DNA from 3 places in the Paenibacillus sp. FSL P4-0127 genome. Region 1 is predicted to be linked to each of the others. Evidence: riboswitches for the same ligand, from Rfam matches in the RefSeq annotation. Region 1 holds a riboswitch; each other region holds the start of a gene.

The links. Region 1 has a riboswitch for cyclic di-AMP ahead of NYE74_RS02600 (C40 family peptidase). Riboswitches for the same ligand answer to the same signal wherever they lie in the genome.
Region 2: another riboswitch for cyclic di-AMP. It lies ahead of NYE74_RS18660 (phytanoyl-CoA dioxygenase family protein); the one in region 1 lies ahead of NYE74_RS02600 (C40 family peptidase).
Region 3: another riboswitch for cyclic di-AMP. It lies ahead of NYE74_RS10290 (TrkH family potassium uptake protein); the one in region 1 lies ahead of NYE74_RS02600 (C40 family peptidase).

What each region holds. Positions count from the first base shown of each region.
Region 1 covers NZ_JBBOWY010000001.1:606,402-616,023, forward strand. The annotation lists gene NYE74_RS02580 (transposase) at 1-480, shown strand, start outside; gene NYE74_RS02585 (YwhD family protein) at 1,018-1,530, opposite strand; gene NYE74_RS02590 (M1 family metallopeptidase) at 1,650-3,650, shown strand; gene NYE74_RS02595 (hypothetical protein) at 3,744-4,574, shown strand; cyclic di-AMP (ydaO/yuaA leader) riboswitch at 4,796-4,932, shown strand; gene NYE74_RS02600 (C40 family peptidase) at 4,936-5,406, shown strand; cyclic di-AMP (ydaO/yuaA leader) riboswitch at 5,653-5,794, shown strand; gene NYE74_RS02605 (C40 family peptidase) at 5,799-6,281, shown strand; gene NYE74_RS02610 (GNAT family N-acetyltransferase) at 6,522-7,025, shown strand; gene NYE74_RS02615 (c-type cytochrome) at 7,185-7,544, shown strand; gene NYE74_RS02620 (4a-hydroxytetrahydrobiopterin dehydratase) at 7,620-7,919, opposite strand; gene NYE74_RS02625 (hypothetical protein) at 8,096-8,389, opposite strand; gene motA (flagellar motor stator protein MotA) at 8,579-9,382, shown strand; gene motB (flagellar motor protein MotB) at 9,360-9,622, shown strand, end outside.
Region 2 covers NZ_JBBOWY010000001.1:4,134,430-4,144,051, forward strand. The annotation lists gene NYE74_RS18635 (amino acid ABC transporter permease) at 1-451, shown strand, start outside; gene NYE74_RS18640 (amino acid ABC transporter ATP-binding protein) at 481-1,248, shown strand; gene NYE74_RS18645 (transporter substrate-binding domain-containing protein) at 1,245-2,126, shown strand; gene NYE74_RS18650 (acyl-CoA synthetase) at 2,305-3,864, shown strand; gene NYE74_RS18655 (hypothetical protein) at 4,663-4,929, shown strand; cyclic di-AMP (ydaO/yuaA leader) riboswitch at 5,007-5,149, shown strand; gene NYE74_RS18660 (phytanoyl-CoA dioxygenase family protein) at 5,291-6,181, shown strand; gene NYE74_RS18665 (hypothetical protein) at 6,300-6,470, shown strand; gene NYE74_RS18670 (spore coat protein) at 6,515-7,000, opposite strand; gene NYE74_RS18675 (spore coat protein) at 7,177-7,740, shown strand; partial or broken gene NYE74_RS18680 (AraC family ligand binding domain-containing protein) at 7,866-8,357, shown strand; gene NYE74_RS18685 (aldo/keto reductase) at 8,526-9,506, shown strand.
Region 3 covers NZ_JBBOWY010000001.1:2,302,603-2,312,224, forward strand. The annotation lists gene uvrC (excinuclease ABC subunit UvrC) at 1-409, shown strand, start outside; gene NYE74_RS10285 (CPBP family intramembrane glutamic endopeptidase) at 910-2,667, opposite strand; cyclic di-AMP (ydaO/yuaA leader) riboswitch at 2,951-3,120, shown strand; gene NYE74_RS10290 (TrkH family potassium uptake protein) at 3,187-4,530, shown strand; gene NYE74_RS10295 (potassium channel family protein) at 4,554-5,216, shown strand; gene NYE74_RS10300 (cation:proton antiporter) at 5,278-6,525, shown strand; gene NYE74_RS10305 (S-layer homology domain-containing protein) at 6,594-9,494, opposite strand; gene NYE74_RS10310 (LysR family transcriptional regulator) at 9,605-9,622, opposite strand, start outside.

The DNA.
Region 1 (9,622 bases):
CAGTATGGGCGTAATCCGTCCCGGTGTCAGCTTTCACATCCGTATGCCTCGGCGGTCGTAGCGGGATGCACAGTCACGGAGTCGGGCGAGCCGGAGCAGGTCAAAATCCGCCTGGTACCGCATAAGCGGGGAGGCGAAAAAAGGGCAAACCGTCACGATCTAATCGCGTTTATTGGCGGGCATGTGGATGTCCATACATCGGCGGTGCAGTCGTTCCCTCAGGCCTTTCGGCTGTATGTGCCCTTGCGGAAAGTGGTAAGAGAGGCGTGGGAATCGCTGAAGAGTACGTATGGAGCCTTGGGACTGAAGCATCTGCAGGCGTATCTGAACGAATACACCGGGCGCCGTCGGCTGCGCCTGCAAGGAGAGGAAGAAACAATGCGGCAGAAGCTGCTGCGCATGTGTGTGGCGATTCCGGCGATCCCTTACCGCCGGCTGATCGCACGCCAACCGAACCAGCCTCTTGGGGCAGCAGCCTGATCAGGACGCTGGAACGGTAGGGGTACTTGATGAAGATCAATTTAATGGGTAGGGGTTACCATGAACAGTGCGGGCGTTGCTGCAGATGGAAGGAGTTCAGGCTACAACAAAATCACGGTCTTTTCGTTTCCTTTGCGTCTTGTCCTTGATCCCCTGTCTTGATTTCCTCTCTTGATTTCCTGTCTTGATCTCTTGTCCGGTCTGCTTCACCCCTCTAAACCTGATTTCTTCTCCTAAGGCCGTCTAAATTATCTCGAACCTATCTGCTTCTCCACCAAATATATCTTCTCCCGAGCTTGTCTGTTTCTCTGCTACCTGATCAAACGGGATAATCGTGCAAAGTCTCCGGACAGGGAGTGTTGATCTACCGTCCACCCCCACTTCCCTATCCTCAAGCTTTCAACCCAGGGACTCAAGCTAATTTTTGCTCTGCGAAAGTTGAGGTATAGGTTCCATATATGCCGAAAAAAATAGTGAACCCTTGCCGCAGGCTGGACGGCAAGGGTTCACTGTTTTTTATCTGCATCTCACGGACTTTTAAGCTTTCAATGCGCTCTTCAGCTCTTCCGGCGTGCGCTCCCACCACTCGGCGTTGGTATCGATCAACAGGTTTTTAAGCGCCGCTTTTTGCGCCGCCGTCAATCCCTCCAGGATGACCCGCCGCTTCAGGGCGTAGTCCATTTTATTGACGTGGTCGGCAAGGATTTTCCAGCCGCGCCGCGCCTCTGTATCGATCCACATCTCGCAGGCGGTCATCCCGCCGTAAAATTGCCCTTCCGGTCCGCGGTCGACCGCGACCCAGACGATCCAAACCTGCCGTCCGTTCGGGACATCCTCCCGGTTCATCGAAAATTTGATGCCTTTTTCCACCTTACTTTTGGCGTGCATCGCCCCGACATCGATGTACGCTTCATCGCCGTCGATGATGACCGGTGACATGCTGTTCAAATCGATGGAGCCTGCGCCAAAACCTTTATGCTTACTTTTCTCATCGTTGCTGATGATATTCAGGGCGAAAATTTTTTTACCCGTTTTTGGTGATTGATCCATAATGTCCTCCATTATTCGTGAATCTGGGGCCTTATTGATTAATTCAATTTTAGCTAATAATCTGCCAAAAGCAAACATATACATGCTGTAGATGCTTGTCAACGGGAGGTATCCATTGTATGACCCGACGTACTAAGATCTATGGCATTTCCATCCTTGCTTTGTGTTTAATTCTCGGAACGGCTGGGTATGCCCTCCACGCGGGCCCGGAAAATGCGGCTTCGTTCGCCCCGGAAAAGGGCAAGCCCAAGGTCGTCCAAAAAACCGGACAAACCCCGGCCGCACCGCAGGCCGAAAGCATTCAACAGCCGAAGGCGGAGGTGCTCAGCAACCGGGTCGCCGAATACCACATCGACGTTGCGCTTAATGAACGGGACGGAACGCTTATCGGCACGGAGACGTTGACATGGACCCATCCCGGAAAAAAAACGGTCAACGAAATTTATCTGCACTTGTACCCTAACGCCTTCTCCTCACCGGACACCACGTTTATGAAAGAATCGGGCGGCAAGCTGCGCGGAGATATCATGCCTAAGGACGGCTGGGGCTCCATGGAAATCACCGAACTGCGGACGACGGACGGCATTTCCCTGCTCCACCGGCTGCAGTATGTGCAGCCGGATGACGGCAACGCGAAGGACAAAACTTTGGCCAAAGTCCGTCTGCCCGTAGCGGTTCAAGGCGGGGAAAGCCTTACGTTGAAGATGAAGTTCACCGTCAAGCTGCCGAAGGTTTTTGCGCGGATGGGGACGGCGGGGAATTTCGTGATGGCCGGGCAGTGGTTTCCGAAAATCAGCGTGTATGAGCCTGCGGGCACCCGGGGGCGCGCGGCGGAAGGCTGGAATCTCCATCAATACCACGGAAATTCCGAATTCTATGCCGACTTTGGCATATACAGCGTGAGAATTAATGTGCCTGAAGCCTATACCGTTGCCGCTACCGGATTTCAGACGAAAAAAGCCGCCGTCAAAGGCGGACGGAAAACGGTGCAGTTTTACGCCGACGATGTTCATGACTTCGCCTGGGCAGCTTCCCCCGATTTCATTTACGCGGAAGAGCCGTTTTCCTCCTCCGAGGTGCCGGGCGTGCGGATCAAGCTTTACCTGGACCCCGCCCATCAGGATTTGAAAGAGCGCTACTTCTATGCGGCCAAATCGGCTTTGTCCAATTTCAGCAGGTGGTACGGACGGTATCCTTATTCCACCCTGTCCATCGTGGTGCCCCCCGCGGACGGAAACGGAGCCGGCGGGATGGAATACCCGACGCTTGTGACCGCTTTTGGCGCTAGCGGCGATTCTCCCGGTTACGATGAGCTGGAGCGGACGGTCATTCATGAAATCGCGCACCAGTTTTTTTACGGCATGATCGCTAGCAATGAATTTGAAGAGGCTTGGCTGGATGAAGGCTTCGCTTCCTATGCGGAGGACAAATTAATGGAGCAGGAGTTCGGCATCACCCCGGCGCTCCCGATCCAGGCCGCCCTGATTTCCTCACCGGCTCCGCTGACCCAGAACGCCTGGAAGTACGGATCCAGCGACGGCTATACCAAAAATGTCTATTACCGCGGCAAGCTTATTTTGCTCGATATTGAACGCCAGGTGGGAAGCAAAACGATGAAGCGCATTTTAACGGTATACGCCCACAAGTACCGCTTTAAACATCCAACGACGGCCGATTTCCAGCGGGTGGTCGAACAGGTCACCGGGCGCAGCTGGAAAAACTATTTTTCGCAGTATGTATACGATGGCAAAATGGCCGACTTCTCCGTCGACAAAATCACGGTGAATCCGCTCCTCCAGGACGGGACCGCCGTTTACGAATCCACCGTCGTCATCTCCCGCAGAGGGGCGACCTATCCGAAGGTACCCTTGCAGTTCACGTTCAAGGACGGCCATACGGTGCGAAAACAATGGAGAGGCGAGGACAGCCGCGTCGAGCTTAAACTGCAATACAAGGAACCGCTTGCTTGGGTGCAAATCGATCCCGACTATTCGCTGGTGGTCGAAAACAAACACATCAACAATTATTTGAAGACGGAAGTACCCGAGCCCCTTCTTTCGCGCTCCAATATGAGCGTGACCAAGCTGCTGGAAGCCCTGCTCGGAACACTTATATGGTAAACGCCGGCAGAACTCAGCTTATGCTTCTGAAGTAGTTTTGCTCGAAGCATATCGAGTAAAGCAACGCTCGCAAAACTTTTAAGAGGTGAAAATATGACTTATGTGCGTCAGGGGTGGAGCCTGCTGAAAAGCCAGTTTCCCTCCGTCATCATTTTGTTCCTGTATCAACTGCTGTGGGGATTGTTTTTGTACCGCCTGGTCGATACCGCCGTTACCGCGCTACTGCAAAGGCATCCGGATCCGCCGCCCACGCAACTCAGCCGAATTCTGTTCCTGCTGGAAGGGCGTATCCATTTGGGGAGCAATCCGGACGTCCGCCTCTATTTAGGATTGCTGATCGGCATGGCGGTCCTACGCCTCCTGCTCACGCCTCTTATTCAAGCGGGAATTCTATACGGGCTTGTCCCCTCCGAGAGCCGTGGACACGGACTGCCGTTGTTCCGCGGAATGAAAGAATTCTGGAAGCCGGTTGTCCTGTTTTATGCCATTGAACTTATTTTAATCATTATCCCGGCCTTCTGGGTTATTCCCAAGCTCCTTGTTTTATGGCCGCATCTGCTGGGGGCCGGAGGACAGATGGCCCCGCTGCTGAAGGGTCTCATCTACATCCTGGGCTGGTTCGTATACGGCTGGCTGGTGAGACAATGCATTCTCTACGTACAATTTGGGTACTTGTTCAAATCAAGCGTCTGGGGTTCCCTCCTCGTCTGCTTCCGGCACCTTCTTCAGGGCATCGGGATCTCCTGCATACTGGGCGCATTCGGGCTGGGCGTGTTCCTGCTGTTCGGAACGGTCTCCTGGATCTGGACCGGAATGCTGGCGCTGATCCTCCAGCAAACCTATCCTCTCTGTCGCAGCGCTTTTAAAATTTGGCAGGTCACCTCGCAATATCGCCTCTGGCAGACAAAAACCGAGAAAAGTTAAAATTTTTTCATCTCTCTGAAACCTTTACGGCACAAGGCCTCCGCGACTTTGCGAAGGCCTTGTGTCAGGTTTTCCCCTCTTAGTCTCGCGAATTAACCATTGCCAAATGATCCCTGTCTTTGTTAAAATAACAGCAACACAATTTCAGTAACAGTTTTGTAATTATTTTTGTCATCTTTGGCAGGAAAATAGCAAGTTACGTCGAATAAGTCTTATCAGGTGAGAAATCAAAGCCGAATTCCCTGCGCCGGGGAAACGGGGGAACCACTTTGGGTGAATTGATCTCGTAAGCGAGGGATCATAGGGAACCTTCAACCGAATCCTTAAGCTAACCTCGTAGGCATTGGAAGGAGCATAATTCTTGAAAAAGCGTTTGACCGTAACAGCAGTAAGTTTTGCATTGCTTTTCACGATCGGAACCGGCAGCGTTTTCGCGGATTCCAAACTGGACAGCGCCATTGAAGAAGGCCTCGGATCTCCTTACTCCGCAGGCGGAACAACAACGTCCGGTTTTGATTGCTCCGGATTTACGATGTATGTATTTAACAAGCTCGGCATCGATCTTCCTCATCAATCGGGCTCCCAATTTGAGATGGGAACAAGCGTTTCCAAGGATGAATTAATCGCAGGCGATCTGGTGTTCTTCAACACTTCCGGCGATGGCATATCTCATGTTGGTATTTATGTCGGCGACGGCAAATTTGCGCATGCCTCTTCTTCCAAAGGAGTTGTCATCAGCAAACTGAGCGAAAGTTACTACGAGAAGCGGTATGTTGGAGCTAAGCGCATTATGAGCTCCGAGAAATTTGAAGCTGTGACAGCCGAACAGTAGTCGCAATCCATAACGAATTCGACAAACCCGCAGGGATGATTGGGATACCACGTCTCCTGCGGGTTTTTCCTGTCTACGGATGATCCCCCTTAGGAATCAATACCCAGATCACTCCGCTCCTCACACAGGCCAAAAGCATCCTTTTTGCCGGGAAACTTGCCAATGTTGGCCCACTTTGGTAAAATGACCAACAGAAATAGTAACAACTTTGTAATTTTTGTTGTGACGTCGTTTTTGGGTGCATACTACATGAAACTGCCGAATTCCCCGCACCCGGGAAACGGGGGAACCACATCAGTCAGGGTGAATTGATCCCGCTTCAAAGGGATCATAGGGAGCCTTCAACCGAATCCTTAAGCTAACCTCGCAGGCCTTGGAAGGAGTTAGACATCTTGAGAAAGACTTTAGCAGCAGCGGTAACGAGTTTGGCTCTATGTTTCAGTCTGGGAACGGGAAGCGCCTTTGCGGACGAGCAGGAAACGTCGCTCTCCAACATCGTCAATTCCGTGTACGGCACGCCTTACAAATACGGCGGCACCAGTACGGCCGGATTTGATTGCTCCGGGTTTACGCGGTATGTGTTCGAACAAATGGGCGTTACGCTTCCTCGCGTATCCACGGCCCAATACAAGGTAGGAACTCCGGTATCAAAAAGCAAGCTGCAAGCCGGCGATCTTGTCTTCTTTAACACCCTGGGTGGCGGAAAAGTATCGCATGTGGGCGTCTACGTTGGCGACGGAGAATTTGCCCATGCCTCTTCATCCAAAGGAATCCGGATCGACAAATTGAGCAGCAGTTATTACCAGAACCGCTTCGTTGGCGCGAAGCGGGTGCTCAGCAAATACGGTTATTCCGTATACGCCGCGGAATCCTGAACCTCCGCCGGCGCTTAATTTCGCTCCGCATGACCTGTCAGCCGTAAGCTTATCTTCGGAATTGGCTTGCGGTTTTTTTCATCCCTATCTATATAACGAAGCGACACGCCAAAAGGTTACCGATTTTTTGTTGATTTCCATAAATCCACAGGTGTCCGAGAGACGGCAGAACCTTTACAAGTCAAGTAAATCCCGTTAGAGTGAGGGTAATAGGAATGCCGTTTTTAAAGGAGGATCCCAATGGATAAACCGATTGTTCAGTTTCGCATCGTTCCCATGGAAGAGAGCCACGGCGCAGAAATCTGCACCTGGCGGTACGATTCTCCCTATGATGTTTACAGCTGGCTTCCTTGGGAACAAATGAAAGCGCTCGATGTCGAATTCGGCAACCCGGCGATCAGAGCGGAGCAATACGTGTCCGTGCTGGACGAGAACGGAGAACTCGCCGGATTTGCCCAATATTTCCCGTTGGAAAGGGTTACGCGGCTCGGTATCGGTATGAAGCCGGAATTGTGCGGACAAGGGCTCGGCAAACGGTTTGTAACGGCGATCGTCGAGGAGGCGCTGCGGCGGAAACCGGGCCATGAGATCGATTTGGAAGTGCTGACGTGGAACACCCGGGCGATTCGCGCTTATCAAAAGGCCGGCTTCACCATCACGGACCTTTACGACAAAATGACCCCTGGCGGCATCTCCAAGCCTTTTTATTGCATGGTGTATCGAGGGTCTCACCCCTCATCCTAAAAATGCTCCCGATCCATTAGATCGGACTTGCTATGAAGTTTATTACAAACTTTACCGCAATCACGACGGAATTGTTCCTATTTTTGACACAAAGACTATGATCGAGCGGCATGTTCCGTTATAATGGAAAAGGTAGCTTACATAGGAGGGGCGATTGGAATGCAAAAGTGGATCATGAGCGGATTGTTCTTCGTGGCTTGCGCTATGGCCATCGTATTGATGTTCACCCTGCCGAGCCGGGAGCAGGCCGCCAAGGAAGCCAAACCGCAATTGCCTGAAATTACGATGAATGCGGCACAAGCCGAAGCCACCGTAAAAGCAAACTGCATCACCTGCCACGGCGATCAGTTGCAAGGGGGCGCGGGACCGAATCTGCAAAAGATCGGCGCAGAACTGACGGCAGACCAGCTTTACGGCATTATCACCAAAGGCAAAGGCGGAATGATGCCTTCCTTCAAGGATCGGCTCAAGGATGAAGAAATTGCCAACGTCGCGATGTGGCTCGCGGAGAAAAAATAACGGCAAAAATAACGGCACATGAAAAGCACGCCCGCCGGAAACTTGAGCGTTTCCGGCGGGCGTTTTTTGCCTAGCCTAATCCGCGGCGCGCATTTTCTCGAACGCCTCGTTATATTGCTGCGCTTCTTTAATATCCACTGCCGTAATTCCGCCTTCTTCCCATGAAGTCAGCCGAAGAGTCACGGTTTTATAGTCGATCGTAATAAACGGATGATGATTAAACGCTTCCGAAATCGCAGCCACCTCATCCACGAAAGCAATGCCTTTCATAAAATTGGAGAACGTATATTTGCGGAAGATCCATCGTCCTTCCTCAAGTTCCCAGCCTTCCAGCTTTTCCAAATGCGCTTGTACTTCTTGCGGTGTAAACGGCATCATTTATCCTCCCCGTTCTCTTCAAGAACTCCTAGTTATGTAAGCATCCCCTGGCGCATCGGGACCTAAGCTTCCGGCCCCGTCCTCAACTATTTTATTCCACATACAACCTGAACATGCGTAATGCTTCCTGACTAACTATTTTACCACGGAATCCCGTGCCAAACCAAATCTCTCTAGATCAAAGCCACGGAAGTAAGCTCTTCGTCCCCGATCAGAAAATTGATGCGGTGCCCCTCAGGATCATAAATAACGATCGCGCTCCCCACCTCAAGAACGGGTTCCGCTCCTAACGCAAAAAACAGGTCTTCAGCCAGCGCTTCCTGCACTTCGGCCCGCTCCTCGTCCGCCAATCCCGCCCACTCCGACGATTCCATATCAAAGAAAAGGTAGCTATCGGAAATCCGGCCCACCGCTTTTGTCAGGTCGGCCAAAATATATTCATAATCTCTTCCGTGCTTTACTCCCACCGTGATATCCTCCCTTGATAGCCCTGGTATTCAGGCTATGATCTTATTATACCTGAAAAAACCACTTAAAAAAAAAGGGAAAACTGTCGATAAAATAGATAAATCTTTTTTTAGGCAGCAGTAACGTCTTTTCCGCAAGGATGCGGAAAGAAAGAAAGGATTCAATTTAACTCAAGGACGAGGTGTACAATGGAAATTTCATCGATTATCGGACTTATTCTTGGATTCGTTGCGCTCATTGTAGGGATGTTTCTAAAAGGTGCGCCTATTGGAAGCTTGGTCTCCAACCCAGCGGCCTTCGTCATCATATTCGTCGGAACCGCGGCGTCGCTGTTCATGGCCTTCCCTATGGCGGATATGAAAAAGTTTCCCAAGCTGCTTAAATTGATCGTCTCTCAACCGAAGATGATCACCAAAGCTGAATTGATTACGTTGTTTACGGAGTGGGCCACGATTACCCGGCGCGAAGGACTCCTGGCCTTGGAAGCGAAAGTCGAAGAAATCGATGACGACTTCCTGCGCGGAGGCATGCGCATGATCATCGACGGCAACGACCAGGAATTCGTTCAGGACGTGCTTACGGAAGACATTGCGGCTACCGAAGAACGGCATAAAGTCGGGGCGCAGATCTTTGCCCAGGCTGGGATGTATGCGCCGACCCTAGGCGTTCTCGGCGCCGTCGTCGGTCTGATTGCGGCCCTTTCGGATATGAGTGATATCGAAAAATTGTCCCACGCGATTTCCGGCGCTTTTATCGCCACCGTATTTGGTATTTTTACCGGTTATGTGCTGTGGCATCCGATCGCCAATAAATTGAAACGTCTCTCCAAAAAAGAGATGGAAGTGAAATTAATGATGGTGGAGGGACTGCTGTCGATTCAATCCGGCGTATCCACCATCGCCATTCAACAGAAGCTGGCCGTGTTCTTAACCCCTGCCGAACGTGCGGAAATTTTAGAAAAGGGGGTAAATGAAGGTGAGCAAAAAGAATAAACACCAGGATCACGAGGAGCATGCCGACGAAAGCTGGCTGCTTCCTTATTCCGACTTAATGACGCTGCTGCTGGCGCTGTTCATCGTCTTGTTCGGCATGAGTACGATCGACGCCAAGAAATTTGAAGAAATGAGCCAGGCGTTCAATAGTATCCTTACCGGAAGCGTCAGCATTTTGGACCAAACGTCCATGACCGAAAAACAGGATTCGTCCAACGGACTGGACAAGCAGCCGGAATC
Region 2 (9,622 bases), 3.5 Mb from region 1:
TTTCTTTTTTTTCGGCCTGCCGTTGTTTTTCGGGATCGACATTCCCGCTTTTGCTTCGGCCGTGCTGGTTTTGTCGCTTTGGGGCATGACGGAAATCGGCGAGGTGGCGCGCGGCGCGCTGCAGTCGCTGCCTAAAGGCCAGCTTGAAGCGGGCCAAGCGATCGGGCTTAATACCCGCCAGCTGTACATATATGTGCTGATCCCGCAGGCGGTGCGCCGGATGATACCTCCGAGCATCAACGTGTTCACCCGGATCGTGATGACCAGTTCGCTGACCGTGCTGGTCGGAGTTACGGAAATGATCAAATCGGGGCAGCAAATCATCGAACGGAATTACAAATACGGCCTGGCGGCGATCATCATTTACGGCGCGCTGTTTGCCTTGTATTTTCTGATTTGTTATCCGCTGTCCGTCTATTCGCGGCGGCTGGAGAAGAAGTGGGCGGAGTAGTTCAACTTAACGGAAAGGCGGGACAGGACATGGGCGAAAGCTTATTAAGCCTGGAGGGCGTCGTGAAAATTTTCGACAAACATCCGGTTCTGAACGGGATCGACCTGGAAGTGGCGCAAGGCGAAGTCGTCGTTATTCTCGGACCTAGCGGCTGCGGCAAAAGCACCCTCCTGCGATGTTTGAACGGTCTTGAACCGGTGCAGGGCGGGAGCATTCGCTTTCAGGGCGAGGACCTTACTGCGGGCAAGGCGATCTGGCAGCAGGTCCGGCAAAAGATCGGCATGGTGTTTCAGAGCTATCATCTGTTTCCCCATATGACGGTACTGGAAAATATTTTGCTGGGACCGCTGAAGGTACAAAAACGCTCAAGAGCCGAAGCGGCGGCGGAAGCGCTGCAGTTGCTGGAAAGGGTAGGCCTGGCGGACAAAAAGGACGCCTATCCGCGCCAGCTCTCCGGCGGACAGCAGCAGCGGATTGCGATTGTGCGCGCGCTGATCATGCACCCGCAGGTCATGTTGTTTGACGAGGTTACGGCCGCGCTGGATCCCGAAATGGTCAAAGAGGTGCTGGAGGTGATGCTGGATTTGGCGAAACGGGGGATGACCATGCTGATCGTCACGCACGAAATGGGTTTTGCCCGCGCCGTGGCGGACCGGATCGTGTTTATGGATCAGGGGGAAATCCGCGAAACCGCAAAGCCGGATGAATTTTTTGCGGGACCGCGAAGCGAACGGGCCAGGCAGTTTTTGGGGCAGTTTTTTGCCATCGAAACCGGAAAAGGGAGTGGAAACCTATGAAAAACTCATGGAAACGGGCATTATCTGTATTATCTTTATTGCTGCTTGCGGGGATGCTGACCGCTTGCGGCGGCGATTCCTCCGGCGCGGCCGGCGGCTCGGCGGGAGCCAAGGAGGCTTCCGGCGGCGGCATTCAGGCCATTAAAGACCGCGGCAAACTGATCGTCGGCGTATTTTCCGACAAGCCGCCTTTCGGGTTTACGGACGAACTAGGAAATTTCATCGGTTTTGACAACGATTTGGCCAAACGGTTCGCCAAGGATTTGCTCGGCGACGAAACGAAAATTGAATTCGTCACGGTCGAGCCGGCCAGCCGGATTCCTTACTTGCAAAGCGGCAAGGTGGACCTGATCGTCGCCAATATGACGGTCACGGACGAACGGGCCGAGCAGGTAGACTTCACCAACCCGACGATGAAAGTGGCGACCCAGGTGCTCGTCGCAGACAACAGCGGAATTCAAACGCTGGACGACCTGAAGGGGAAGAAAATCATCGTAACCAAGGGAACGACCGCCGATATTTTTCTGACGGAAAACCGCCCGGATATCGAACTGGTCAAATACGATAAAAACACCGAGTCTTTGCAGGCGCTGAAAGACGGACGCGGCGACGGCTACGCTCAGGACAATTTCATCTTAATCGGCTGGGCCAAGGATAACCCGGGGTTTCATCTGATCGAAGAAAAGCTGGAAAAAGAAGCGCCGATCGCTCCGGCTGTCCAAAAAGGCAACACGGAGCTGAGGGATTGGGTCAATACCGAGCTGGAAAATCTGGGGAAGGAGCAGTTCCTGCTCCAACTGTATAACAAATACGTCAAAGACGAGCTGGGGCCCGATACCGATCCCAATGAGGTCATCACGGAGGGCGGCAAGCTTTAGTCCGGTTAAACCTGCAAACCTTTTTGCAGGTTTTTTCACGTCCAGTCTTAGAACCTGGTACTATTATGTGGTATAATGAGTTGATCGAAATAACTGGCAACTTCAGTTTAAAAGGGGATAGATCAACTTGAACTATGAGCAGTGGCTGGCGCCGGAATTTTACAATATAACATCGGAGATGGAGAACCACGACCCGGGGAAAACGGCTTTAAAATGGTTAAGCGAGCAAGGCGATTATGAGGAAATTTCATACGGAGACCTGCTGGCCGGGGCGAACCGGCTTGCCGGAGGATTGTCCGGGCTCGGATTAAACAAAGGGGACCGCGTGCTGGTGATGATGCCGCGGCATATTAATGCTTACGTAATTTATGTGGCCTGCTTGAAGCTGGGGCTGACGATCATTCCTTCGTCCGAGATGCTGCGGGCCAAGGACTTGGCTTACCGGCTTCGGCACTCCGGGGCGCGGGCGGTCATCGCCTGGCACAATGCGACCGGGGAGGCGGACAACATTGATGAGGAGCTGCCGTCATGGGCATTTCGCATCGCGGTTGCCGGAAGCAACGAAACCGTCCCCGCTCCAGCCGGGTGGGTTATGCTCGATTCATTGATGGACGGGCAGCCGGACACCTTTGAGGCGGTGCGGACTCACCGCGACGATATGGCCATTTTGGCTTATACGTCCGGAACGACCGGCAATCCGAAGGGCGTCGTGCACAGCCATGGGTGGGGTTACGCGCATCTCAGGATCACCTCGGCCTGGCTGGACATTCGAAGCGCCGATACAGTGTGGGCCACAGCCGCGCCGGGCTGGCAAAAATGGATTTGGACCCCGTTCCTGTCGGTGCTGGGGAATGGGGCGACCGGTTTCGTATATCAGGGGACGTTCCAACCGCATCGCTACCTGCAGCTATTGGAGAATTACGGCATTCAGGTCATGTGCTGCACGCCGACCGAATATCGGATCATGTCGAAAACGGACGGGCTAGGCGGTTATAACCTATCCGGCCTGCGCAGCGCCGTTTCCGCCGGGGAGCCGCTAAACGATGAAGTGATCCGGAAATTTCAAGAGGAATTGAACATCACCATTCGCGACGGATACGGGCAAACCGAAAGCACGCTGCTGATCGGCAATCTGAAGGATACTCCGCTTAAGCAGGGATCGATGGGCAAAGCGGTTTCCCCGGGCGTGGCGGAGGTGGTCGACGAGCGGGGAACTCCGCTTCCGGCGGGACAAGTCGGGGATATTGCCGTTCATGTTAGCATGCCGGCTTTGTTTAAAAACTATTACCTGGAGCCGGAGCGGAAGCAACAAAACGTGCGCGGTGAGTATTTTATTACCGGGGACCGGGCGCGAATGGACGAAGAAGGCTATTTCTGGTTCGAGGGGCGCGGCGACGATATCATCATCAGTTCCGGATATACGATCGGGCCGTTTGAAGTCGAAGAAGCGCTGATGAAGCATCCTGCCGTCAAGGAATGCGCCGCCGTGGCAAGTCCCGACGAAATTCGCGGGCATATCGTCAAAGCTTTTGTTGTGCTGAAAGAAGGGGCGGCGGGTTCGCCGCAACTGGTCAAGCAGCTTCAGGCTCATGTCAAAGCGGTGACGGCCCCGTATAAATATCCGCGGAAGATCGAATTTGTCGCTGAACTGCCAAAAACGAATACGGGCAAAATCCGCAGAGTAGAGCTGCGGGAGCGGGAGGAGCGCGCAGCCTTGAAGGTGAAAAGCTCCATTTAAAAAAGAGGACTCCGAACTAGGGCAAGAAGGCCTTGATGTAATTGGGGAAAATCACCGACGACTTCATGAATTCGTTACATGGTAAGAAGGACGGCTCGATGAGATCAAATGCAAAAGCCCCATTTGAATTTCTGCAAATTTCTGCTTTTGGGCGGTTGAAGTGCAAAAATACATCTCATTTGCAGCTATAGGATAAAAAGGTAGCTTATCATAAGAAATGAACTGCATATTTGCAGTTGAACCGCCTGTTTCGGGGATTTTCGACGAAAATCGCATGCCCTTTTGCATTTCGTGCCGCTAGCGTTGCATTTAAGTCTGGCAAGATACATTTTCTGAGCACACCAATGCTCTAACGGTTGCCACAAGCGCTATTTGTTCCAATACCATTGATTTCAAATTGTAACGGTTGCCATGGTGCTTATTTCGCTGAAATCCGGTAATTTTTGCCTTAGATTCAGGCAAATAACGGCGCTCGCAACCGTTAGAATTTAGATAAGGTCTTTTTTCGGCAAATAGCCGCTGCTACAACCGTTTAGATTTCGGATAGCTTTCACGGGAAAGCTTGAGCAAAAGTTAATTCAACGCCAGTGATTTCGTGCCGATTTCCCCTCTTCCTTTTTCCAGCTCCGGGTTCCATCGCTGTTAAATCCATGCTCTATCTGCTTTAAAGTTGGTTTCCGCTGCGGCCTAAGCGGCAGGAGTGTGGGATTGGCAAAAGTTCGAACGCATATTGTCCGGGCCTTTTCCTCAAATTAGTAAGGACCTGCATCTTATCATCTTTTTGGAGGAGGCTAAAACATGGCAAATCCTTATTCCAGCATGCAATCGCAAAACCCGATCTCATCCGCCCAGCAGTCCGTCAAAAAAGCGCACCGGGCCGTAACGCAAGCACAGTCCCATCCGAGCGAAGAAACGGTGGAAAATGCCTATAACGCCATTCACAAAGCGGAGAACGCCATTTCCCAGGCGGATGGGCGCATGAACCCGGAACCGCTGGAACGCGCCAAGGAAGATTTGCAGGAGGATCAGGCCGATTTGGCTGAAGCGGAAAGCCGGCTGCGGTAACGAATGCGGCAGCGAGTATATGGCGAAATCGAAAATGTTACAGAACATGGGTTGACATGAACGCGAATTGCCTTTACTATAGACTCACGCTTAGTTTCCGGCTTAAGGAGCCGGGAAACGGGGGAACCATTTTTTTGGGGCGAATCATTCAGCAATGATTGTAGGGTACCATCTTACCCGAGCCCGTCAGCTAACCTCGTCAGCAGTGGATGGGTCTATATTGCGACATTAAGAGATTTTATTAGGCCCTTTTATAAGGGCCTTTGTCCGTTTTAAGGACCCTGCTGGGTAAGCTTTGTCTTCTCCAAGCGGCGGTCCTTTTTGGTTTGGACAAATATTTCTTATGAGGGGATGAGGAGGAATGAATCAATTGGAAACGTCCGTAATTTTTGATCCAAAGACGGATGCTTACCCTTCCCGGGTTTATGCTGAGCCGAGATGGCTTCCGCGGCAGGATCCCATCGTATATGGCGAGTGGAACGCGGAAAGCGGAATCAGCAAAGAGCATTCGGATTTTTACGCCAAAAACGGTTATCTGTTCCTGGAGAACTTTTTTGGCGGAGCGGAATTAAAGGGCTATCAGGAGAAGGCGCAGCGCTTGCGGGAAGCATCCCGGAACCTTTCATCCGATGAAATTATCCGCCAGCCCGGCGGGGAAGAAGTGCATTCGATCTTTGCGATTCATCGGACCCACCCGGTTTTTCAGGAGTTGTCCCGGCATCCGAGACTGCTCGCGATCGTCGAGCATGTTTTGGGGGGACCAAGCTACATCCATCAGTCGCGGATCAATTACAAGCCGGCATTTACCGGCAAAGAGTTCTACTGGCATTCGGACTTTGAGACCTGGCATGTGGAGGACGGGATGCCCCGGATGCGGGCGCTCAGCTGCTTGATCGCACTGGAAGACAATTATCCGTTTAACGGACCGCTTATGGTCATGCCCGGTTCCCATCAAATCTTCGTGTCGTGCGTCGGCCAGGCGCCTGATGATTGCTCCAAGGAATTCATCGCGCCCGATCAGGCGAGCTTAACCGAGCTGGCGAAGCGCTGCGGCATTGAAACGCCGGTCGGCAAGGCAGGCTCCGTACTGCTGTTCGACTGCAATTTGATGCACGGCTCCAACAGCAACATTACGCCGTACCCGCGCAGCAATATTTTTATGGTCTATAACAGCGTAGCAAACAAACTGGCGGAGCCTTATTTCGGGAAGAAGCCGAGACCCGAATACATGGCGGCCCGCACGGAATTTTAAGAAAAAAAGCCGTCCCGGCAAAATGGCTTTGCGTTGGGACGGCTTTATACATAAAGAAGCGCAAAATATCGCATAGTAAATTCAAACCCCAACCTTCCGGGAAAGGAGTGACCTTTAGGTGAGCAATAAAATTGAAGCCGTACGCGCGGATCATCAAAATTTTGTCGATAAGACCGAAGACGAGGTTAAGGCCGTGCCGGCCACCACGAATGTGAATGAAGCGGTCGAAGCCATTACCGGGCATATCAATAAATACGATGAACCTGAAGAAAAGGAACAAAAGAAATGACGCACCGCCAGAAAAACCCCGGAATTCCGGGGTTTTTTCGCAAGCTACATGTTTAGCGCTTGATTGGCCATTTGCACGTCGTGGGCCAGCAGTTCTTCCAAATTGTACGCCGGATAGTAGCCGTGTCGGTGCATGAAGTTAAATATTTTGGTATGAAGGGCGATGGCGCCAAGCAATTGTTTTTGGAATGTTTCCTTTAATTGAGGAGTAGCCGTCTCCGTAATGGAGGCCGCGTAATTGCGTACGGAGGCTTTGGCGAAGCCAAGCAGGCTGGCCGCGTCAAATCCGGTCATATCGGGCGAAACGTTGCGGGCCATACCAGGCGCCAGCGGATAAAATTTAAGCAGTTCGCGGATATTGTGCTCCAAGGTTTTGATCGTTTCTGCATAAAGCGCTTTTAACTCCGGGTCCATCACCATCGGCAGTTTCTTTTTGAACGCCGCCAAATTGGCGGATTGAAAGGCGACTAGCTCATGCAGCTCCAGTGTTTCATGCCAGGCCAGATGCTCCTGTTTCCATTCGTTATTCACGATCTCACACTCCATAGTTAGAATTGATTCATTATATGCGCAGCGGAACCTTATGGGTATTTGTCCTTGTCTGGGACGATTTTACTCCGGCTTCCGGCAATAATAGAAAACGATGGGGCGCATTCTAAAAGTGATTTACCAAGCAACCGAAAAACAGCGAAGGAGGATACGTTCTCATGGAATTGGCCGCACACGAGGCACAGGATTTGAATGAACTAACGTTAAGCTGCGTTAACTCGATTACGAACATGGCGTGTTTCTTAAACCAAGCGCAGGACCCTGAACTGAAGGCGATCCTGCAAAAACATCTTCCGCTTCATTTTCAGGACTACAACATGAAGGTGGAGTATTTAAGCAAGGCGGAAGGGGCCAGCGGGAAACTGGCCATCCCGGATTTGCAGCCGGTCCTGCAATCCTTTACCGAGGCGTCTGCGTCGCCTGTTCCGGTCACGCCGAGAACCTCGATTCAGCAGTTCAACGACCGGGAAATCGCCACCGCTTATTTGCTGACTTTGAAACGGGCGGGCAGGGAGTACGCTTGGGCGGCCATGGAGATGAGCCATCCCGACATCCGCAGCTTCCTGGAGCATGCCTTCTGCATGTGCTCGCACCACGCTTATGACGTATGGCAATGGATGGTAAAAAAAGGCTATTATCCGTTAGAAGCGGCTCCGATGTCGACGATGAATACGCTCGGCGCTTTTTATCAGAAAGTGCAGGAGCCGGCGGCGGTTCATTAGCAACTCGGCGGAGCATAGCGAAAGAAAAAGAGCGGTTACCAAGGAAACCAATGACCTGGCGCACCCGCTCTTTTTTCATGGGATCGGCAATTGGAAACATTGTTTTTGTGGTACAATGTCAGCGGATGCGGGCGCATTCAATTCCACTGCCAAGTGCAAAGAAGGTGCTGTTATTGGCCGCGATTTTTCATTACAACCCGGACCGTCCGTTCCGCGATTCACCGGAGCTGTATTTATGCTATTGGGGCAAGGAAGCCTGCGCTCCCCAGCATTCGTTCGGCCCGGGCGTACGGGACGTTTATAAGATCCACTTTGTCCATGAGGGAAAGGGGAGCGTTCGCGTGGAGGACGGCGAGACGCTGACGCTGACGGCGGGCCAGGCGTTTATCGCTTATCCTGAGCGGGTCGTCTTTTACCAGGCAGACGCCGCAAGGCCCTGGGTTTATTCCTGGATCGCCTTTTGCGGCGATCAGGCGGGAGAAATTCTGGCGCGAACCCGTGTGACCGCGGAGCAGCCGGTGTTCCCCATGGATACCCGTTTGATGCCGAAGCTGTACGAGCTTTTGAACGAGGCCGAGGAGCAGGCGGCCACCCGCGATTTGCGTTTGCGGGTCTTGCTGAACGAGTTTTTCTCGGTCATGGTGGAGCTGGCTCCGGCTTCCGCGCCGGGTCAAGCGGCGGTTCAAGCGCAGGCGAAAGACGCTTACATCCACCGCTGCCTTGATTTTCTGCACAGCCATTACGGCGAGGAGATTTCCGTCGGCCAGCTGGCGGCGGTCGTTGGGCTGGACCGCAAATATTTGTCGGCCATCTTTAATAACCGCGCCGGCAGAAGCGGCTTGAAGCTGCCCGCCATATCCCTCGGATTATGGCATAATTTCGGCGGCATCGATGTTTTGGAAAACGGGCGGGCGATGCTGCGCCGGGCGTTTGACCTCGGCATTACGCATTTTGATCTGGCCAACAACTACGGCCCGCCGCCGGGGTCGGCGGAGGAAACGTTCGGCAGGGTGCTCAGGGAAGACTTCCGCCCTTACCGTGACGAATTGATCATCTCCACCAAAGCGGGCTACTACATGTGGCCGGGACCTTACGGGGAATGGGGCTCCAAAAAATATCTCGTCTCCAGTCTGGATCAGAGTCTCAAACGGATGGGCCTCGAATTTGTCGATATTTTTTACCACCATCGCCCTGATCCGGATACACCGTTGGAGGAAACGATGTCCGCGCTCGACCTCGTCGTGCGTCAAGGGAAAGCGCTTTATGTCGGGCTGTCCAATTATCGGCCGGAAGAAACTCGCGCGGCAGCGAAAATCCTCAAAGAGCTCGGCACGCCATGCGTGATTCATCAGCCCAGCTATTCGATGATGAACCGCTGGATCGAGGAGGGGCTGCAGGATGTTTTGCAGGAAGAGGGGATCGGTTCGATCGTTTTTTCGCCGTTGGAAAAAGGCATCCTGACCGACCGCTACTTAGGCGGGATCGCGCCGGATTCCCGGGCGGCCGGGCCCAGCGTATTCCTGCGTGCGGAGGATTTGACCGCGGAGCGGATCGGCCAGGTGAAGCGGCTTAACGATTTGGCCGCAGCAAGGGGGCAAAAGCTGTCGCAAATGGCGCTCTCCTGGGTGCTGCGGGGCGGCAAGGTGACCTCGGCGCTCATCGGCGCGAGCAAGGTCAGCCAGATCGAAGACGCGGTTCTTGCGCTGCGAAACACCTCGTTCAGCGCTGAAGAGCTGGGCCAAATCGACGAGATTTTAGGTTATTAGATTGTAACGAAAAGCACCGCTCCTGAAGATCAGTCCGGGGGAGGTGCTTTTTTTGCGGGCAATAATTTATTCCGCCGTATTGAGTTGTCCTCCGGTTAACCTTTATAATATGACGA
Region 3 (9,622 bases), 1.7 Mb from region 1:
GACCGACGTATTGGAAAACGAGCTGGGCCTCTATATCCCGGTGTGCGGCCTGGTCAAGGACGCCAAGCATAAAACGGCGCAGCTGATGGCTTTTGACCCGCCCGAGCCGATTCATCTGCCGCGCGACAGCCAGGAGTTCTACCTGCTGCAGCGGATTCAGGATGAGGTTCACCGCTTCGCCATCACGTTCCACCGCGAGCAGCGCGGCAAGTCGATGGTCGTTTCGCGGCTCGACGCGATCCCCGGCATCGGGGAGAAACGGCGCAAGGCGCTGCTGAAGCATTTCGGCTCGCTGAAAAAAATCAAAGAGGCTTCAGTCGAAGACTTCCGGCCGCTTTCGATCGGCGACAAGCTCGCCCGCCAAATTATCGACGCCCTGCGGGACGAGGACGTGCCGGAAGAATTGTAAACTACGGCCAGTTTTGGAGCCATGGCTTACCATGATCGCAAGGAGCGGGAGCGTGATAGGGATCCAAAGTCACTGGCGGCGTTGCATTAACTTTTGCTCAAGCTTTCCCGTAAAAGCTATCCGAAATCTAACGGTTGCAGCAGCGGCTATTTGCCGAAAAAAGACCTTTTCTAAATTCTAACGGTTATGAGCGCCGTTATTTGCCTGAATCCAAGCAGAAATTACCGGTTTTCAGCGAAATAAGCTCCATGGCAACCGTTACAATTTGAAATCAACGGGATTGGAACAAATAGCGCTTGTGGCAACCGTTAGAATATTGGTTTGCCCAGAAAAGGTAACTTTCCACAGATTTAAATGCAGCGCTAGTGCCAATTGCCGCTATTTTGCGGAAACAAATGCAACGCTCACTCCTCTCTGCTCCTTAAACCAAAAAACCGTCGAAGCAAAAATTGCTTCGACGGTTTTTTGCGTTCTGCAGGGTCAACCCTCTTCACAGCCGCCTAAGGCTGCTGCAGCAGCTGCGGAGATTGCGGGGGCTCCGGCTGCTGCGGCTGCAGCGGATGCAGTGGCGGTGGACCCTGCGGCGGACCCTGCCGCTCCTTGCCCGGCGGGTTGAACAGATAGATGACGTAAGCGACGATCGCCGGCAGGGCGATGTAGACCAGACCGGCGGCGATGTTCACCGCTCCGCCCATAAACATCAGGCTCAGCGCCATAAGGATGCTGTCAAAGATCACGTGCGAGAAAACGACGGTCGGAAAGCCGTAGCGCAGGAAAATGAAGCTGAACAGCAGTCCGATAAAGGTCAACTCGATCGGCCGTGAAATGACCGGATAGATCGGATACAGCGTATGGCCGAAAGCCCAGATCAAGGTCGTCAAAAGACTGGCGATGAACGTGCTGCGGAACAGCTTTTTCAGCATCGGAATGCCGAACAGCCGGTAAACGGCTTCCTCGCCGATCCCGGCCACCCAGGCGAGCAGCGGGAACAGGAGCGGGTAGACCATGTTGTACGGCGATTGTGTCGCATCGGTCGTCGACCAGGTATGAATCGTTCTTTCCAGAATGAAGAAGACAACCGACTGCACCCCGAGCAAAATTAAAGCCCACGCATAACCGTCGGCCACCGCGGTCAGCACATGGCGGCCGTAACCTTCCTCCCTGGACCGCGCCCACAGATTGATGCCGTTTTTCCGCCACAGTCCGTCCCCGCCGACGAGCGAGAAATATACCGAGGCGGCAAGAATCAGGGTGACGAGTCCTTGAATCACGAACCCTACCGTCAGCACGATCGGATCGAGCCCGTCCTTTTCAAACACAGGCAGCATGTTGACCGTCCCGATGACGGACAAGACGAAGTAGGCGCCGGCCAGAAAAATCCCGCGTTTAAAAGTGGTATGCGCCCGCGTCAGCGCGCTGTATACGATGGCCAGGATGCCGAGCACAAATGTGAACAGGGCGTATCCGGCAAAGGTAAGCCAGTTGGCCAGCCGCGTCTGCCCGGCGACGTAATCGGCATGCGACTCAGGAACGGAGAAGTAGCTTTCGAATGACGATACGGCGCCGTATTCGTAGCGGATATCGATCGTCGCTTGCGACTCCCCGAGCTCATCCCCCTTGATGTGATAGAGCAGACCGACATCGCCCTCGCCCGACACGCGCTCAAGGCGGGCTGGGTCAAAGCCGAACGCGGCCAGATAAGGCGCGGCCAGCCGCTCCTTCTCCTCCAGCGTCAAATCGCCCTCCCAGGTGCGCAGCGAGTCTGGCGTTTCGGTACCGTAGTCCAGCATCATCTGCTTTTTCGCATTGCTCGAGGAAACGATTTCCTCGAACCCGACCACTTTGCCGGTGGTCATGTGAACGTCGACGGTCAAAGCGCTAAACACATCGTTTGGTTCGTTGAAACGGACGCGAAATACGTCGTACGGAAATTGCTTGTCATACGTCTTCAGGAAAGGGGCGAGCAAATCCGCCTTCGTTAAATAACCGTACAGATCGGAGCGCGATTCATAGGTAACGAGCGCTTTTTCGGGATGACCGGCCAACTCGATGTTCAGCACCGACTTTGCAAATTCGATAGCTTTCGTTCTGGCCTGCGATTTGGCGATGACGTCATCCGACTGTTCCATCTGCAGCGTGTCGGAAGCGGTTGTCGGAAAAATCTGGACGATGAAGAAAATGACCAACCCGATCAGGGCCATCAGCCAAAGCGTTTTTGTCTTCAGCCTGCGGCTGGACGGTTTCATAGGTGAAAACATTACAAAACTCCTTTAAAATTTTTTGTTCTCAAGTATGATTTTGCGCGAAGTACATCACAGTAAAGATAACATAGTGGAATTTCCAACGCCAGTTGAAGGCAAAAATGATGAAAAGATGCAATAATCCCGTTATACCCTAGCATGGCTCAGATTGGACGGCAAGAAGATCGGGGATTTGCCGTTTCCAGCCCTTTTTCACTGTTTTTAATCAAAATGAACCTTTGTAGTGGAAGCCAATAAGGATTATAATCCATTTGACGAAAACGGAATGAAAACAATTGAAAAAATATTAAGGCCTAATTTCGATTTCGAAAACGGGGGAACCGATTTTTTTGGGGTGAATTTCGCGCGATTGTGGCGGCAGCCGGTATGGCTGCCTTGGTCGGGCGATTAGGGCAACTGTGCATGCCCGAATCCGTCAGCTAACCTCGTAGGCCTCCTGCAACAGGAACCAAACACCGAAAGGCATTGGATTTCCAGTGCTTTTTTCTTTTGTTCTTTTTTCACGACAACAATGGGGTGAATGAATTGTCTTTCAAAAAAATCAGCTTTTCCCCGCCGCAAATTTTGGTGTTGGGTTTTGCGCTCATCATTTTGCTGGGATCGCTGCTGCTGATGCTGCCGATTTCCAGTGCGGCCGGGGAGACGCTGCCGTTCGTCGACGCGCTGTTTACGGCGACTTCGGCGACATGCGTAACGGGACTGGTCGTCGTCGACACCGGGACCTATTTTTCCACGTTTGGCCAAATCGTAATCATGCTGCTGATTCAGGTCGGCGGACTTGGGTTCATGACCATGGCCACCTTGTTTTCGCTCGTGTTGAAACGGAAAATCTCGCTGAAGGACCGGCTGATCCTGCAGGAGGCGATGAACCAGAACACGATGGAGGGGATCGTCCGGCTGATCCGCAAGGTGCTGCTGTATTCGCTGGTCATTGAATCCTGCGCGGCGCTGCTGTTCGCGATTCGCTGGGCGTTTGACATGCCGCTGGGCCGGGCGCTGTACTTCGGCGTTTTTCACGCGGTATCCATGTTCAACAACGCCGGGTTTGACCTGTTTGGCGAATACCGGAGCTTGACGTTGTACGTGGCCGATCCGCTCGTCAACTTCGTGGCGATGTTTCTCATCGTGTCCGGGGGCATCGGGTTTATCGTGCTGTCGGACATCATTGATTTCCGGCGCCGCCGCAAGCTGTCGCTGCATTCCAAGGTGGTGCTGTCGATGACGTCGGCGCTGATCGTGGTCGGGGCCCTGGTCATATTTATATTCGAATTCACCAATCCGCGGACGCTAGCCCCGCTCGGCTGGGGCGGGAAATTTTGGGCCGCGCTGTTCCAGTCGGTGACGCCGCGGACGGCCGGGGCCAACACGGTCGATATCGGCGAGCTGCGGCAGGCTTCGCAATTTTTTATGATCATCCTGATGTTTATCGGGGCTTCGCCCAGCTCGACCGGCGGCGGGATCAAAACGACGACCTTCACCATTCTCGTCGGCGCGGTCATCTCCATGATCCGCGGACAGTCGGACCTCGTCCTGTTCCGCTACCGGATGGCCCAGGAACGTATTTTCAAAGCGGTCACCATCACGATGCTCGCTTTATTTCTTGTGGTGGCCGTCGCCATGGTGCTGTCCACGACCGAGGACGCCAGCTTCCTGAGCATTCTGTTCGAGACGACCTCCGCGTTCGGCACCGTCGGGCTTACGATGGGGCTTACCGGGAAACTAACGGTAATCGGCAAAATCCTCATCAGCTTTACGATGTTCGCCGGAAGACTCGGGCCGCTTACGCTAGCTTATGCGCTTGGACCGAAGAAAGGCAAGGAATTGTACCGCCATCCGGAAGGCAAAATGATTATAGGATAAGATAAGGGGACTTGAGATTAAACATGAAAATGCAGCAGTTTGTAGTCATCGGACTGGGCCGGTTCGGCTCCAGCCTGGCTCTGGAGTTGATGGACCTCGGGTATGAGGTGCTCGGGATCGACCGGGACGAAGAGGTGGTAAACGAATTGAGCGACCAGCTGACGCATGCCGTCGTGGCGGACGCCACGGACGAGGAAGTGCTGAAATCGCTGGGCGTCCGCAACTTCGACTGCGGGATCGTCGCGATCGGTAACGATATTCAGATGAGTATTTTGGCGGCGATTTTGCTCAAGGACTTGGGGATCAAAACCGTGGTCGCCAAGGCGCTCTCCGTCTTGCACGGCCGCGCGCTGCAAAAGCTTGGCGTGGACCGGGTTATTTTTCCGGAACGGGATATGGGCGTCCGCGTGGCGCATCAGCTCGTGACTCCAAATCTGCTGGATTACATCGAATTGTCCAAGGAATACAGCATCGTGGAAATGAACGTTCCCGCTTGCCTTGACCGGAAAAACCTGGGCGACATTAACCCGCGCGCCCGTTTCGGCTGCAGCATCGTGGCCATTCATCGCGACGGAAGCATCCTGGTGGCGCCTACCGCCATGGATCAGCTGCAAGAAGGGGACATTATGGTCATCATCGGATCGAAGAGAAATATCGAAGAGTTCGAGGAAGTCATTAACGAGTAATTATTATCGGGTTATTAAGAAAAAAGAGTTGGTTCACTTTGGATGGTTGGGATGTGGCGGAATGGAATCGGCTGTAACCGAAGCGATACATCATTTTCTGATCTTAATTTTATTCGTTATCAGCGTTGGCGTAGTATCGGGCAAACTGGCGGCATGGCTAAGGCTGCCGGATGTGGCGGTGTTCATCGCCGTCGGGATGCTGCTCGGTCCGGGGCTTGGGCTGATTCATGAACAAAGCGGATCGCTGATCAATCAATTGATATTAACGGTCGGGTCGGCGCTGATTTTGTTTGACGGCGGGCGGAATTTGCGGCTGAGCGGGCTTCGCAACGTATGGATTACGTTATCGCTGCTCAGCGTACCGGGCGTGGTGATTTCGACGATCGTCATGGGCGTGGGTGTTCATTACTTGTTCGGCGTTGATTGGATTTTTGCTTTTTTGGCCGCGGCGGTCATCGCCTCCACCGATCCGGCTTCGATCATTCCGGTATTCAAGCAGGTAAAAATCAAGGAGCGGGTCCGCGAGACGGTGGAGAGCGAATCGGCGTTTAACGACGCTACCGGCTCGATCTTGACGTTTTCGCTGCTGGCCGCGGTGGCCGGCGGCGGGGCGCTGGACGTTGGCGCCATGTCCTGGGAGTTTGTCCAAACCGCGCTCGGCGGAATTCTTGCCGGACTGATTATCTCGGGCATACTGACTTATTTGGCGGGACATGCCCGCCACGGCTATTTTCGCGACTATTCCACAATCGTCATGACGGTCTGCGCGTTATCCTCATACTTGATCGCCGATTTGCTGCATGTCAGCGGGTTTATGGCTACGTTTGTCGCCGGGGTGATCTGGGGAAATGCCGAAACGTTCGGTTTGTCCCTGAAAGACAATCATGTGGAAATGAGCTCTTTCGCTGAAAATATGACGGTTATGCTGCGCATGCTGATCTTTGTGCTGCTGGGCAGCCAAGTGAATTTTGCCACGCTCGGGCAATTTTTCTGGCCAAGCCTGGCGGCGGTGCTGATCTTGATGTTTGTGGCCCGCCCGCTGTCGGTGCTGCTGTGCGCCTGGCCCGACCGCAAGGTGAAGTGGACGTGGCGCGAGCTGCTGTTCATGTGCTGGGTGCGCGAAACCGGGGTGATCCCGGCCGCCTTGTCCGGCATGATTGCGGGGATGGGAATCGCTCATTCCAACGTGATTACCGGGCTGGCTTTTATGGCGATTGTGCTGACGATCATCATTCAAGCGAGCACCACCGGCTGGGTCGCCAAAAAACTCGGTTTGGAAGTCAAAGAAACCGCCACCGGAAAGCCGTAAGGCTTGGGTGGCGGTTTTAGTTTTCAATAGTCTAACTTGAAGGCTCTAAATTAGCTCGTCAGATTCAGCTATTCCAAATTCAGCTTATCCAACACCCGCTTGATCATTACCGTCGCTTGAGAGCGTGTTGCGTTCCCCTGAGGCTGGAAGGTATTTGTCGTCACCCCCTGGATAACGCCGGCCTTTACTGTTTTGGCTACAGCTTCTTGATAACGAATCTTGGAGGCATCCTTAAACTTCGTCAAAGCCTGTGCCGGTGTGCCGTTTAAGGTAGGCTCATATTTGCCATAATTCAGGGCACGCACCATCATCAAAGCCATTTCCTCACGGGTAATATACTGATCCGGTCTGAATTTCCCGTCAGGGTATCCTGTAATGATCCCGGCCTTGCTGGCAGCGCCTATGTAGCCCCCGCGCGTATCGAGCTTCACGTCCGGATAAACCTGCGCTTCCTTTATATCTGTGCCTAGTCCCAGCGCTTTGGCGATGTACTCCGCGAACTCTGCACGCGTAATATTCCGGTCAGGCTCAAATGCGTTAGAATCGCTTTTACGTGGACTGACTACAAATTTCGAGGTCAGCTCATCAATATCCGCTTTTGCCCAATGCTTCCCGGTGTCCCCATAATTAGCAGTACCTGAAGCTGGGCCAACGATCAGGCCGCCTGAAGCTGCTGATTCCGCCCCCGCATTGGACGATCCTGACCCCGCTTGTCCGGAGGCAGATCCCGAACCGGATGCCCCGGCTCCGCTATTCGCTGGATTGCCGCCAGGATTTCCGCTAAATACCAGCGTCCCGTTGCTTGCGGAAATTTTAGACGGAATTGGAATGATCGTCTTGTTGACTGTGTCGTATTTCACTAACGTTGCATTTGCAGATGTTACCTTACTGCCGGTAATGCGCAAATAAAGCTTCCCTGCATGAGAAATATTAAACAAATGGGCAGCCGCGTTAAGATTAGACGCATCTGATTCAGAAACCACAATGATTCTAATGCGTATAGGATTGCTTGCCTGGTTCACGTAAACCCCATTTATAGTCATCGGTATGGAAATCTGGTCAGGCGAAACAAATTCCAGTTGAATAATCAAGTACAGCGTATTTAAAGAATCTACACTTAGTGTCCCGTTATTCAAGGACTTGGCAATTTGCGCAAACGGAATCTCCTCGACCGGCAGCTCATACATCGTTTCATTGTATTTAATTGAAAATGAAACAAGCTTACCGCGATTGTAACCTTCATACAGTGCGCCAAGCGGGATAGCCACCTCAGCGGCTTTCTCCGTCGCCGGCACCTCAAAAATTAACGGTTCGCGTTTGCTTTTATTCGTATTTATGGAGATCAAGAATTTAATGGCTTCTTGCAGTTGTGCTGCGCCGATTGTATATCTTGAGATATTTTGCCCGCCAACCGATACACTGCTTGATGACTTAGCCGTACTTAGATTTAGCAGATAACCGCCAAGTCCGAAGTTAGAGCTGGAAATCGCCGTTACAAAGGACGGCATGCCTTGTGCAGCTGGCGGCTCTGATCCTGTGCTAGCCTTGCCTTTTACAACATAATCAATGTAATAGCTCCCATAAATGCCGTCCAAGTCCTCAATTGAATCCGCACCATCGACAAAAGAAACGGTAACATTATCGTTCTCCGCCAGCGATGAAGCCAAAGTCAAAATAACCTGGCTGCCGGCAATTTCAACTCGGGTGATCCGCAGCTCTGACTGATTTACACGCACAATGAATTGATTTGGATTCAATTTTTTGCTTTTTAGCGTTTTATTATAAGTAATGGTAATTGTGTTCCCTTTGCCCTCAATACCTATCAATGATAATGTTGACTTACTGCTGGTATTGCTCACCTTATAGCTGCTGATTTCCGCAAGCGCCTGCCCAGAGCTAAGGACTAGCTTATTACTCGCTTTCGGGGTGTACGATAATTCCACCAAATCACTTGCTTCAATAGCTGTCACTAATTCGATATACAGATAGCTTCCGGAAGAGTATACCTTGGAAATTTCTCTTTCCCGCTGGTTAACCACCACCTTGAAGCCTGTCGTTGCGATGCTGTTATTTGTGCCAAGCGGCTTGCTATATTTTAAAATAATCGTATTATTCGTAATCTCTCCACTTTGAAGGACAGGAGCCTCGCTGCTATTCTTGTCCGTCTCCGTCTCGTATAAACCCTCCCAGCCGTTCATATATACAGCCCCTGTCTGAGCATCCGCTGCGGCACCCGCACCAATGTACAGATAATACCTGCTTCCCTTGTCCAACTCATGAACAGGCTTTATAAACAAACCTGAACCGGAGGCTCTAACCTGAACAGCCAGTTGCGCATCATTTTCTTTTTTCTTAAAAACTATGGCGGATTCGTTATTAATCTTAATGTTGCGATTAAAAATCATCGTAAACTCGGTATCCACGGGAATGTTCGTACTTCCCCCAAGTGGTGTCACACCTAACATTTGCAATGGCGAAGTCTCTTCCGCCGCACCAGCATTGACGGTATTGTTAGTGCTGCCGGCGGCTGTCTCGGTTTTTGTTGTGAAAAAATACTGAACAGCAGGGGAGGCAATGCTCCGGTTCTCCGCATCCACAAAATTGCCTTCTTCAGCTTGTACAACGTATGTCGTGTTATACTTTAACTGCGGCAGCAGCAGTGTAACTTCATTCGTACCCTTCCCCGGGCTCCCATCACTAAGGACCGTCTCGATATTGGACAAGGGTTCCTTACCTTTTTCGGACACTTTAAGCGAATCCTTATTGATCTGTACCTTGCGGTCAAATTGCAGCTTAATAGATTTAGTTGCGGCTGGGTCAACATTGCTGGCCCCATTTTGCGGATTCATCGTAATCCGAATTCCGCTAGCACTGCCGGCGGCGTGTATCATTGATGTCGGCGCCGCGACCCCAAGCAGTAAATTCAGTACTAAGATTGCAATGATCCCCGTTGATAGCTTTCTCTCCATTTTGCGTTTCTCCTCTCAAAAATAACCTGCACTCTATATTATCGGCTATTTGCCCTTCCTTGTTGCGAAGGATTTGAAATATTGTGCACTTGTTAATTCTCCGCATAAAATTACAGCGACAGCTCCTC